Linked DNA regions of Pigmentibacter sp. JX0631. The protein of the gene in region 2 interacts with the protein of the main gene of each other region in a pairwise test. Links are inferred from orthologs where the notes say so. Each region holds a gene or a part of one and is shown on either strand. Other genes may lie near its edges.

Evidence for each region.
Region 1: the proteins of pheT (region 2) and secD interact in binary tests that used the Escherichia coli proteins (3 or more experiments, as listed by UniProt). The link is inferred for Pigmentibacter sp. JX0631 from one-to-one orthologs.

Annotation. Positions count from the first base shown.
Region 1 is NZ_CP123622.1:2,856,153-2,862,728, forward strand. Bases 1,209-4,151 are described here. They hold secD (protein translocase subunit SecD), read left to right. Parts: upstream 1,209-1,756; coding sequence 1,757-3,547; downstream 3,548-4,151. Other genes in these bases: yajC (preprotein translocase subunit YajC), read left to right, coding at 1,245-1,661; secF (protein translocase subunit SecF), read left to right, coding at 3,565-4,151. Outside these bases: QEJ31_RS12385 (acyl-CoA dehydrogenase), read left to right, coding at 50-1,207; more of secF, read left to right, coding at 4,152-4,620; single-stranded-DNA-specific exonuclease RecJ, read left to right, coding at 4,621-6,408; QEJ31_RS12410 (hypothetical protein), read left to right, coding at 6,498-6,576. UniProt on the Escherichia coli protein: Part of the Sec protein translocase complex. Interacts with the SecYEG preprotein conducting channel. SecDF uses the proton motive force (PMF) to complete protein translocation after the ATP-dependent function of SecA.
Region 2 is NZ_CP123622.1:1,056,257-1,063,287, forward strand. The notes cover bases 1,547-4,944. They hold pheT (phenylalanine--tRNA ligase subunit beta), read left to right. Parts: upstream 1,547-1,912; coding sequence 1,913-4,744; downstream 4,745-4,944. Other genes in these bases: pheS (phenylalanine--tRNA ligase subunit alpha), read left to right, coding at 1,547-1,889. Also shown: QEJ31_RS04540 (hypothetical protein), read right to left, coding at 1-512; more of pheS, read left to right, coding at 765-1,546; QEJ31_RS04555 (hypothetical protein), read left to right, coding at 5,599-7,031.

The DNA.
Region 1 (6,576 bases), 1.8 Mb from region 2 along the record:
AGATATGAAGTTTTTGAAATCTTGTTTGAATATTGTTAGGAGTCGACTTATGCTAAATCATTCTTTCAATCCATTGACACATTTAAAAGAAGAAGAATCCATGTTTTTTCATTCAGTTCTTGAATTTGCGAAAAAAGAAATTCAACCGCACATAGCTGAAATGGATGAAAAAGAACTCTTGTCACCTGAAATAATAAATAAAATTTTTGATCTAGGTTTAATGGCAATTGAAGTTCCTGAAAAATATGGTGGCGCAGGCGGATCTTTCTTCCAAGCAATTCTTGCTATTCAGGCTTTAGCTCAAGTCGATCCTAGTGTCAGTGTTTTTGTTGATGTCCAAAATACTTTAGTCGCAAATGCTCTTTTAAAATGGGGACCAGAGCAAATAAAAAATAAATATTTTCCGCAAATGGCTAAAAATAGAGTGGGAAGTTATTGTTTAACAGAATCTAATAGTGGGTCAGATGCTTTTGCACTTAGAACAACTGCTAGTGATAAAGGTTCTCACTATGAATTAAATGGTAAAAAAATATTTATTACCAATGCAAAAGAGGCTTCTGTATTTCTTGTTTTTGCAAACATTAGCCCAGAATTAGGTTACAAAGGAATTACTGCTTTTTTTGTTGATAAAGATATGGGTGGAGTTACTTTAGGTAGGAAAGAATCTAAATTAGGAATTCGAGCTAGTAGTACTTGTGAAGTTATTTTTGAGAATGCTAAAGTACCAAAAGAAAATGTTATTGGTGAAGTAGGGAAAGGTTATAAAATTGCAATTGAAACTTTGAATGAAGGTAGAATTGGCATAGCTGCGCAAATGTTAGGGCTTGCTGAAGGCGCATATTTTGCAGCAGTACAATATGCAAAGCAACGTGAACAATTCGGCAAAACAATTTCTCAGTTTCAAGGAATTCAGTTTCAGATTGCAGATATGGCTATTCGTATTGAAGCTGCTAAGCTGATGGTTTACAATGCTGCTCGATTGAAAGATGCTGGTCTCAGTTTTGTAAAAGAAGCTGCTATGGCAAAACGTTTTGCAAGTGAAGTTGCGGAAAATGTAGCCAGTACTGCGTTAGAAATTTTTGGAGGCTATGGTTTTATCAAAGAATTTCCAGTTGAAAAGTTTTATCGCGATGCAAAAATTGGCAAAATTTATGAAGGAACGACCAACATGCAGTTGCAAACTATTGCAAAGATGATACTAGATTAATCTTGTTGTTTTTTGGATTAATTGGAGTGATAAATACATGAATTTTAAATTAGCGACATTGAAATTGAGTGCTATATTGGTTTCTTCTAGTTTTGGCAGTGCTGTCATGGCTCAAACTGCTGCGAGTGCTCCTCAGCAAGCTCCAGCAGGGGCTGCTTCTGCAGGCGCTCCTCAAGGAGGCCCAATGTGGGTTAATTTAGCCCTCATGGGTGGAATTATTCTATTTATGTGGCTATTCGTTTTCCGTCCTCAGTCGAAAAGAGCAAAAGAGCAAAAAGAATTTTTAAATTCTTTAACTCCAGGGGTCGAGGTAATTACAGCTGGAGGAATAATTGGGACAGTTGTTGAAGTGAAAGACAACATAGTTTCATTAAATGTAGGAAATTCTACGTTACGCGTTATCAAATCTTCCATTTCTGGAAGACTAGAGGCTGCTGCAGCTTCTGTAAAGTAAAGTTAGGTTTTGCTTTTGAAAAATGAAACCGCCCGCTCATTCTGGGCGGGCGGTTTCATTTTAAGTTTTTTTTATAGCAACACATCAGGTGATTTATGCCAAACAAAGTTCCTATGCCCGCGTTGTGGTGGATTAAAACGGTTATTATTTTCTGTGCCCTTATTTTTGGAATTTTATATACTTTACCTACTATTATTGGAAATCCTTCGGATTGGAAACGTGATCAAAACGGCCAGCCAGAGAAGTGGTACCAAATAGCTGCTGAAAACTTTCTCCCATCTTCAAGAGTAAATTTAGGTCTTGATTTACGAGGTGGACTTTCATTAACTCTAAATGTTGAAGTTGAAAAAGCGCTTCAAGACTCTATCATTCGTGCAATGTCAAGAGCAAAAGATCTCATAGCTACTGAAGGTATAAAAACTGGAGCATTTAAAGTAAATGATGATCTTTCTGCAACTATTGAAATAGAAAATCAAGCCCAAGCCCAGCAGCTACAAAAGAAAATCAATGAGCAAACATTATTATTATTATTTGATAAAACTGTTGGAAATACTTTACATTTTTATCCTAATAAAACAAACCTTGCTGAATTTGAAAAACAATTAATGCAACAGGCAATCAATACAATTCGTAATCGTATTGATCAGTTTGGCGTTTCTGAACCAAATATTTTTCAAGCTGGTATAACAAGAGTTGTTGTTGAATTACCAGGAATGTCAGATACTGAAAGAGCAAAACAATTACTAGGTAACACGGCACAACTTGATTTTCGTTTAGTTTTGAATTCTGTTACGCAGGAACAGCTGTTACCTTTATTGGCTGAGGCGCGGAAAGCTTTAAAAATTTCTGAAGAAGATCATCAACCTTCTACTATTGAAGAACTTTCAAGATGGTTAAGAGACAATAATAAATTACCTAAAAATGCGACTATAGTTTTAAAAAGAATTTATGGCCAAGGAACCCAAGTAGGCAAAGTCGTATCTACTCTCCCTTATTTAGTAGAATCACATGCTAAATTAACAGGTGATCTTATTGAAGATGCACAAGCAGTTCAAACTGCTGAAAATTATATACCGCAGTACAGTGTTTCTTTAAAATTTAAACCACAAGGTGCGAAATTATTTGGAGAGCTGACGACTACCGCCGCAGATCCCAAAAATGCGCCACACGAAGTTGCCATTATTCTTGATGGAAATCTGCAAAGTGCTCCCTATGTTCGTTCACCAATTACTGGGGGAAATGCTTCTATTACTATGGGAAGCAATATAAATATGGCTGAGCAAATGAAACAATCACAAGATTTAGCTCTTGTTTTACGTGCTGGAGCTTTACCTGCTTCAGTAAAAGTTGTTGAAGAACGTCAAATAGGACCTACTGAAGGTGCGCAAAATATTCATGCTGGAGTCATTTCAACTCTAATTGCTGCAGTTTTAGTTATTGTTGTTATGTTGTTTATTTATGGTTTATCTGGGTTTGTAGCTAATTTAGCTATGATTTTCAATGTCCTTCTCATACTAGCTTTTATGGCTTTGTTTGGAGCTACATTAACTTTACCAGGTATAGCTGGAATTGTTTTAACTATGGCAATTGCTGTTGATGGTAACGTGGTCATTAATGAGCGTATTAGGGAAGAAATACGTTCTGGTTTTTCTCAAAAACAAGCTTTTTATAAAGGTTATAGTACGAGCTTTCGCACTTTAATAGATGCGCATATTACTTCGGCTGTCGCAGGGATTGTTCTTTTAATTTATGGTAATCCTACAGTTAAAGGCTTTGCTGTTACTTTGTTATGCGGTATTATCTGCACATTATTTACTTCATATTACGTAACAGAAGTTATTGGACAATGGCTTGTTGAAAAAACAAAAATTAAAAGGTTTGGCTAAAAAAGAGGAAAACTATTATGGCGTTTAAATTAGGAAACATTCAGGTTTTCCCACATAACTATTATTTTGATTTCATGAAATGGCGAAAATTTACTGTGGGAATTTCGTTATTACTTGTTATATTATCACTAGTAATTGTTGCAGTAAAAGGTCTGAATTATAGTATAGACTTTTTAGGCGGAGCAGAAATTCAAGTCAACGTAGTGGATCGTTCCATTTCACGTGAAAAGTTGCAAGAGGCCATAAAAGCTATTGGTATTGATCATGCTGAAGTAACTGCTTACGGGAATATTGCTGTCCGGAAGGATAATTCTGAATCCTTTTTAATTAGAATTCAAAGAGAAAAAGGAAAAGATGAAAATGCAACAACAGGAAGAGCAGCCGAATTAAAAGAAAAGTTAACTGCAAAGTTTGGTGCAGAGAAGCTTGTTTTTGCCTCTACAACAAATATTTCTGGCAAAGTAGGAAAAGAAGATGAATACAAGGGGTATATGGCTTTGCTGCTTTCTTGTATTGGTATTCTTATTTATATTGCCTTTCGTTTTGACGCAAGATTTTCTCCAGGCGCAGTTTTGTGTTTGATTCACAATGTTATTATTGCACTTGGTTTCATGACTTTACTCGGTCGTCCTTTTAACACCACTTCAATAGCAGCTTTTTTAACTATTGTTGGTTACTCTATAAATGATACGGTAATTGTTTACGATCGAATTCGTGAAACTAGGCTTTTGCAACCCAAAATGCCTATGATTGATGTTGTTAATAAAAGTATTAGTCAAACTATGAATCGGACTATTTTAACTTCAGTTACTGCTATCTTGGCTTTATTAGTATTATCCGTTTTAGGCGGTGGTTCTATTGAAGATTTCGCAATTACAATGTTGGTTGGTGTTGTTGTTGGTACTTATTCTTCTATTTATGTTGCAGCTCCATTAACTTTAATGATGGATGGTTACTTTACTAAGTTAGGCTGGAAACAAAAAGAGCAGAAAGATAAAGCTGTAGTTGAAAAACCAAAAGATTATGCTCCTCCTATTTATGTTAGAAAAAAACATCCACAGGAAAAAAAGTAAATGGTTTTTACAACAAACCAAGAAGAAGTAACGCAGCATTTTACCAATGAATATTTATGTACTACGGAAAGATATGCTTGGAAAATAAAAGATATATTTGCTAAAAATTCAGATTCTTTTGCAGAATATTTTTCCCAAAAGAAAAAATTTTTACTCAATGGTCAAATGCTTGAAACAGATGGAGCCTTGCTACGTTTATTACCAGAACCTTGGTTATTAAAAGATCTTAAATTAGCTTGTGAGCGCATTCTGCAGGCTATTAGGCAAAAAGAAAAAATTACAATTTTTGGTGATTATGATGTAGATGGAACAACATCTTGCGCCATGTTACAGCAATTTTTTGCCGAGATAAATTATCCTGTTGATATTTATATTCCAGATAGGTTGCTCGAAGGATATGGACTCAATAGTATTGGCTTAAGAAAACTCGCCGCACAGCAAACAAGGCTAGTGATCACAGTAGATAATGGCATATCCGCAGTTGCTGCTTGTGAGGAAAGTAAACAGCTAGGTATAGATGTTATTGTTACTGATCATCATGATATTCCTCTAAAATTGCCTAATGCTTTTGCAATTTTGAATCCTAAACAGGAAAATTGTTTATTTCCAGAAAAAATGATTGCAGGCGTTGGTGTTGCATTTTATTTATTAATTGGATTAAGGCAGAAATTAAAAGAAAACAGCTTTAAATGTGACATTAATTTAAAAAATTATCTCGATTTTGTTGCAATTGGTACAATTGCAGATATGGCTCCGCTTGTGGGAGCAAATTATATTTTGTGTAAAATTGGTTTAGAAGTATTGTTGCAAAATATAAGTCTAGGAAACCGTCTGGGGATTCAAGAATTGTTACTTTGTGCTGGGTGGAAAGTTGGGCAAAAAGTGACCGCAAGTGATATTGGTTTTAAAATTGGCCCCCGTTTAAATGCTGCAGGTCGTTTAGGAAATGCTCTTAGAAGTGTTGAATTATTAGCTACTAGTGACATAAATTCAGCAAAAGAAATGGCTTTCCACTTGCATCAAGAAAACTCTGAGCGTCAACTTTTGGAAAAGCAATATACCGAAGAGGCATTTGAATTGGTGCGAAAAATGAGTTTCATACCCGATGCTCTTGTTTTGCATCAACCGCATTGGCATCCTGGGGTAGTCGGATTAGTAGCAACCCGAGTATTGGAAAAATTTTATAGACCTGTTCTTGTGTTTGGCACAGTAGATGGAAAATTAAAAGGAAGTGGTCGTTCGACACATGCATTTAATTTGTTTGCAACACTTAATGCTGCTCGCGATGAGTTTATTTCTTTTGGTGGACATTTTCATGCTGTGGGTTTGACAATTTCGCCAGAAAAATTGGAATGGCTAACGGAGTATTTACATTCTCAAGCGAAAATAAATATTCAGGATAAAGATAAAACTCCATTACTAAAAGTCGATGGTTTACTTTCTTTGGAAAGTTTAACTCTTTCTTTAGTAGAAAAACTTGAAGAATTAGAGCCTTATGGCGTCGAGAACCCGAGAACTCGCTGGTTGTTGGGGCCTGTTCAGGTTAGACATGTTAAAAGAATGGGCAAAGACATTTCCCAAAACCATGCTAAAGTTCTATTCTACGATGGAGGTTCAGAAGCTTGGTTGACAGCTTTTGGGTTAGCTGAAGTTTTTGAGCAATTTTTAGAAACAGGATTGAGTGTTCAGCTAGTAGTTGAAGCAAAACTAGCTGTTTGGAACGGGCGTCTGACAACCGATGTGCGGGTGATAGATTATGCGCCTGTTTTATCTTCGTCCTTATTCTAATAAATTTTGCCTATTCAAATCCTATGCAGTAGAATTGGTTTTCATAAACCATATTTTATTTGTTAATTTTAATTGAAGTGGACGCGCCTATGATCCAGTCACATAGAAATGATATTGAACCATGGTATGTTCGGAAGAAAAAGTATCAGTCACAAAATTCTTTTAATA
Region 2 (7,031 bases):
CCAAAAGTAGAAACTTCACCTTCTGTTCCAAAAGTTCCTGAAATTTTTGCACTGATGGATTGTGGGTAACCATTTGCTGTTTTTTCTGCAGAGTACCATCCGCTATTTTCATCCCTATATTTTCCTAATTGTCCCAATTGCCCAGGTTCTCCCGAGTGATGGCCATTCGCTCCTCCTCCGGCAGTGGCATTTCCACCCCAAGAAGCACCAAACCAACTACCTAAATAGTAAGATGCACCTGCCCCACCAGCACCTCCACCACCACCTGCATTTCCTCCAGAGCAACCTATAACTTTCACTGAAGTCACATGCTCTGGAACAATCCATTCCCCCTGATAAGAGGAAAAGCTGCCATCAGCATTCATTTGTGCGGTAAAAAGTTTTGAATGTTGATTAGACAAAATATGAATTTCAGGTGGATTCACTTTTACTTTTTCTTCTTCTTTATCTTTTTTACATGAGTTTAATATAATTAATAAGGAAATAAGTGAAATTTTTTTAAATCGATACATAGTGCTCCCTTCAGGTTTTTATAAAGAAACATTAGTGTTTAAACTTAAAAAAATAAGGATATCCTCAGACATAGCACAGATAAATATAAGAAAAATTAAATCAGTGAGAAAAATAATTCAATTTTGCTTGACTCTTTGCTATTTAGGAGAGTCAGTATATAAACGGCATTGCCTGACGCATCCAGGAAATATTGTTTTTTGCTTATATTTTCATCAACATTCAAGTCAGATTTTGCAGGAGTAAGAAGTAGTATGTCAAAATCAGAAGATATCACCCAAATATTAAATGCTCCATATTCTATTCAGTATCAAAATATTGATGAATTAAAGACTCTTATCCAAAATGAAAAATCAGTCTTTATCCAAATTGTTGGGCAAGAAGGGGATCGCAATCCCGATTTGACAGTATTTTCCTCTGAAATCATTGAAGAAATTCGTATTCGATTTTCTGGAAAACGCTCACCATTACAAGAATGGCTTAAATCCTTGCGTAATATTCCTGCTGAAGAAAGAAAAAATGCAGGGGCAATTATTAATGAACTTAAGTCTGAAATCGAAGCTTATTTGAAAACTTTTTTAGATAATTTTCGACTTGCTGCAGAAACAAAAAAACTAGAAACTCAAACAGAAGACATTACGTTACCTTTTCCAAAACTAAATTTAGGAACGAGACATCCAATATCAGTTGTAATGCGCGACTTACTAGAACCTTTTCAAAGAATGGGTTTTTCAGTCGTTGATGGTCCAGAAATAGATACCAATTTCTATAATTTTGATGCTCTGAATGTTGTTAAAGATCATCCTGCGCGAGAAATGCAAGACACTTTTTTCTTGGCGAGCGAGTGGGTACTTAGAACTCACACAAGTAATGTGCAAAGCCACGCTATGATGGAAAGAAAATTGCCTCTGAAAATAGTTTGTCCTGGATGCGTCTATCGGAACGAATATGACATGACTCATCTCCCAAGTTTTAGACAAATAGAGTGTCTTGTTGTGGATAAGGGAATTCACTTAGGCCATTTAAAACATACTGTAAATGAAATGTTGAATGCTGCTTTTGGGAGACCTGTGAAATTACGTTTTCGGTCTAGTTATTTTCCTTTTACAGAACCTAGTGCTGAAGTTGATGTCCAATGCCAACAATGCCTTGGAAAAGGTTGTCGGAGTTGTAAATATGTGGGTTGGTCAGAAATAGGTGGTTGTGGATTAGTAAACAGAAAAGTACTTGAAAGCTGTGGCATTGATACCTCAATTTATAGTGGATTTGCATTAGGTTTTGGTATCGATCGGATGGCGAAAGATAGATTCGCAATAGCAGATCTACGTTCCATGTTAGATGGAGATATTTCGTTTCTAAATTCGTTTACTTTATCATAATCCCATTTACAAAGGTAACAAAAATGCTCGCTAGTCTAAAATTCATAGAAAGATTTATTACTCTTCCTAAAGTAACACAAAAATATAATATCAATGGAAAATCAATAGACATTCAAACATATGACCTTCCTAAAATAACTCCCAATTTAACGAAACAAGGCTTTGAAATTGATAGTATTATCAAAAAAGGAGAAGGCCTTGAAACAGTTGTTATTGGGAAAATTGAAAAAACAGAATCCCATCCAAACGCTAGTAAATTACAGATATGTCAAGTAAATATTGGAGACAAAGAATACAAACAAATTGTTTGTGGTGCAAAAAATGCACGAGAAGGTTTATATGTTGCTGTGGCGCTTCCATCAACAATCTTACCAAATAACATAGAAATTAAATGTTCTAAAATTCGTGAAGTAGAAAGTAATGGTATGCTGTGTTCAAGAGAAGAGCTTGGACTACCAGTAATTAAAGAACTTGATGGCGATGGTATTTGGGAAATATCTGAAGATCAGCAAGGCGGTAAGCCTCAAGACTATCTAAATGAATATTTAGGCTTCCCAATATTTGAAGTGTTAGAAATTTCAGATACTTTATTAGAAATTAGTGTCACACCTAATAGACCAGATATGTTATTTCATGCCGGAGTTGCAAGAGAAATAGCGGCTGCTTTTGAGAATTTAAATATCCCTTATACAAGAAATACCTCTGACAAATATTCCATTAAAAACTCTATCAAACCTGAAACAGTTAAAAATGATGCTATAAAAAATATAGAATTAAAATGTGGTCATATCAGTTTTTCCGCAGAAAACTCTATTCATACTCCTGCATTTTTTATGCTAGTTGACTCAGTGCAAGTTAAACCGAGCCCAGCTTGGTTAAGAAATTTACTAGAAAATCTTGGTCAAAACTCTATAAATAACATAGTCGATATTTCAAATTATTTATTACTTGCATTTGGGCAACCTAGTCATGCATTTGATTTAGAAAAATTACACTCAAAAAATCCTAATGAAAAGAAGATTTATTTAAGGCAAGCTATAGAAAATGAAAAATTTACTGGATTAGATGGAAAAGAAAGAACATTAGACCCTAGTGACCAAGTTATAAGTGATATAGAAACAACTCAAGGTTTACTTGGAGTTTTAGGCGGAGAATTTTCCAAAGTAACAAAAGATACAAAAAAAATAGTGATTGAATTTGCCAATCCTCATTCCGTAGCTGTTAGAAGATCTTCAAGAAGACATGCTAGACAAACTGAAGCAAGTTTCATGTTTGAAAAAGGAATTGATGCCGCTGAAAGATTTTTTGCCGCAGCAGAATATTTTGCTCTAATGGAAAATTTACAAAATATTAAACCAATTTATTGTGGAACAGTTCATTCTCACGATAAAAATAAAAAATCTGAAATAAAAACTGAATTTCCTATTAATAAAATTAATTTTTTATCGACTGCACAAGAAAAAATTCTAGGTGCAAATATTATACCTTTTGAGAAACAATTAAAAATACTTTCTTCCCTTGGCTTTGAGCTAAGCAATGTAACGGAAAAATCAGCTTTAATTAACGTCCCCACTTGGAGAAGTTTAGATATTGATGGACAAGCTGATCTAGTCGAAGAATTTATAAGAATAGAAGGAATTGATTTAGTACCAGCAACTCCGATGGTAACATTAACGAATGTTAATTATGATGATAATCAATTCAAACACTTTGAAAAACTAAGTTCACGTTGTACCTCTTTAGGATATAGTGAAGTTATTAGTTTACATTTTATGCGGTCTGATGAACACAAAAAATTAAAACTAGAAACCATAAATTCGTTAGGTGAACCTGTTGCTTTATTGAATCCAATAATAGGTGATGAACCCTTTCTACATACAACACTGATTCCAGATCTTCTTAGAAAAATTGCGAAGAATTTAAGCTACGGCAATAACAGTGGACAACTATTTCATATTTGTCGCACATTTCAAAACCGTGATATTGAAGGAAACAGAATCTTTGAACAAAATAATTTGGAAGAATTTATAACTACAGAACTAAAAAATACAAATATTCCGCATAGCGAATACCATTTTAAAGAAGGTTTTGCTTATACAAAAGAAAAAACTCAACTTGGAAGACCAGTTGAAACTCCAAGATTAGCTGGAGTAGTATTTGGCAATAGAATAGAAAAAAATTGGCAAAATACTTCTGCTATAAAATGGACTTTACATGACATTATTGCACACGTTTCATCCCTACTAAGTTGTATGGAATGTGAGCCTTCTGTCATTAGAATAACTGATGATAAAAATAAAGAATCTGAAGATTTAAAATTTCACCCTTTTGCTGCTGCATTACACCCAGGAAGAAGGGTGGGTATATATTTAAAGTCACAAAATAATGAATTTGTTTCTGTTGGTTGGTGCGGAGAACTGCACCCACAAACAATGCGCAACTATGAAATAGATGTTCCTTGTCTTGCGTTTGAAATAAATGTTTCTTTATTAATAAAACAATTAAATGCACCAAAAACTTTTATTAAGCGAACAGCATTAACTCAAAAATTTCCTACAGTTTCTAGAGATTTTGCTTTTCTAATTAATGAAGATATAACAGCAAAAGAAATTCAAGATAAAGTTAGAAGCTCATTAGAAAATCTTCTTTCTAATGAAACACCTGCAATATTTCAAGATTTAAATATTTTTGATATTTATAGGGGTAAAGGTGTCCCAGAAGATAAAAAATCTATAGCTTTTAATATTCAATTAATTCCAACGGAAAGAACTTTTACTGAAAAGGATATTCAAAAAATATCAAATACAGTTATACAAGTACTTAGTTCTGAATTTAAAGCCGAATTAAGAGGATAAATTTCTAAAATATTTATTGTTTAAAATTTGACGAGTTTCTTTTTATTTTATTTTGAATTATTCTTTATATAAAAGATTAAAAGCAAAAAAGAAAGAAACTCAAGTGATTTTTAAAACTAAAGTCTTTATAAATGAATATTTAAAAAAAATTGCCAAACTATCAATTCTTTTTTCCTACTTACCATATTCTTTACGTTCCATGTAATTTGGAGCAAACACATTCCAATTGCAGACATAGAAGCTTATTATTGGGATTGGTCCAGAGATTTATCTCTAGGATACTATGATCATCCAGGAGCAGTTGCTTGGTTTTGTAGATTAGGAACTTATCTTACAAATGATATAAGTAATTTAAGATTTTTCGTCCCAATTTTTAGTTTATTCACAAATATGTTTTTAATTTTATCATATAAATAATTGTGTAAAATAGTTTTAAAAGTTATTAAAATAAATGAATTTTCAACTAAAGAGGAATTCCACAAAATTAATATTGTAAAAGGAATCTAAAATTTGCCTGACAATAAAATGGAAGTGATTGATAACTTTTAATTGGTTAAATATTTTTGAAAATTTTTTATTCTTTTAAAAAACTAGTTCCATAAATTCTGCCTCTTTTCAAAGTAAAATTTATTGACAATATTTAAATTTAGAATTATTCTAAATTTATAATAGTTATATAGATGGCCATCTTAAAACTATTTGAAAGGCTACTAACTCATAATTAGTTATAAATGCCTTTTATATATAGATATTTTATATGGATATTTTAATCAAATATTTTTTAATAATAGCAGAATTATAAGGATGTAGTTTGCTGTTAAACATAGTAAACATTACATGGAGATCTTTATATTATGAAAAAAATATTATTAACATCTTTATCACTATGTATTTTTCAATTTAAAGCTTTTGCAGAATATAAAACTAGAGTCATTATTGGAAATGGAACATCAGCGCAAGTATTTCGCAGAACTGCATCAATTGATAACTGGAAAACAATTGTCATAGGAGGAAATGGCTTATGGGATAATTTTAAAGAACATAAAATGGGTCAAACAGCCCATATCCTACATTTACCAGGTCAAATAATACCTGCCTTTATAAATGCTGATGGCAAAAATAATCTGACCGGATTTCTTGATTCTAGCACTTATCAATTTGAACTTAACAAGTTATCTCAACAAAATAACTATAGAGATAATGCAATTGTTTATTCAGAATACTTAGTTAAAAATATTTCAAGAAATGGAAAAAAAGTGATTGTCAATGCTAGTAGCAAAAACATGGATCATATTTCAATTCAAGCTGATGAAGTTATTTTAACAACAGGCATTCCTCCACAAAGAAATCTGTCTAATTTAATTCAAGATGCACATAAAAAATCGAACAATCTTGGTTTTGTCCAAATTCAAGAGGCTGTAGAATACTTAAGTAAAGAAAGCAAGTATTATACAACTGAACCTTTAACTGTAGCATTGTATGGAGGTAGTGCAACTGCTGCTTGGGTTGCCGATGTAATTGATGAACGCCAGCCTCTTAAATTTTATTGGTTTGCGCGCCCTGGTAAACCAGGTGAAGACAAATTTAAAGAAGCAGCTGTAGCAGGTGATCGAAATTATCTTATATTAAAAAAAACTGAAGCCATCAGACAAATCAAAGATGTAGAATCAATTATTTATATGTCTGAAGGAGATCTTGATGATAAAGGTAATAAATTATCAAAACCAAAAGTAAAAATTAATTTTAATGAAAACTTTGGAAAAGAATCAATCTTTGTAGATCAACTTATTTATGCTTTAGGCGGTGATCCTAATAGTAAAGAAGGTATAAAAAACATCTTATCTGAAAATCTTAACAATGAACTTATACCAATTCGCGATAATCAATATGTAATTGTTGATTATAATTCCCCTAAAAAGGAAACTTATGGTTTAGGATGGACTACTTCAGATGGAATGGTAAAAATTATAGGAACAGCCGCATATAATTTTTCAAGTAGAAATGGCATACATTCGGTTCAACCTCCAATGGAGACATTGCCTACAAATGGGCAAGTACCTCATGGAATTGCTGTTGCAGCTTCAACAATTTCAGCCTTAAATAATTATATTCCAATTATCCAAGATAGAAATGGAAAAATACATTATTCAATGGTGAATATAAATACTGCAAATAGCAACCAATTAGCTTCTTTTATTGCAATTTACTACCAAGATCTTAAAGAAAAATTTGCAAATTTAGCTGTTGAAAAAATCATTGCAGCAAGATCTAATGCAAGTAAAGCATT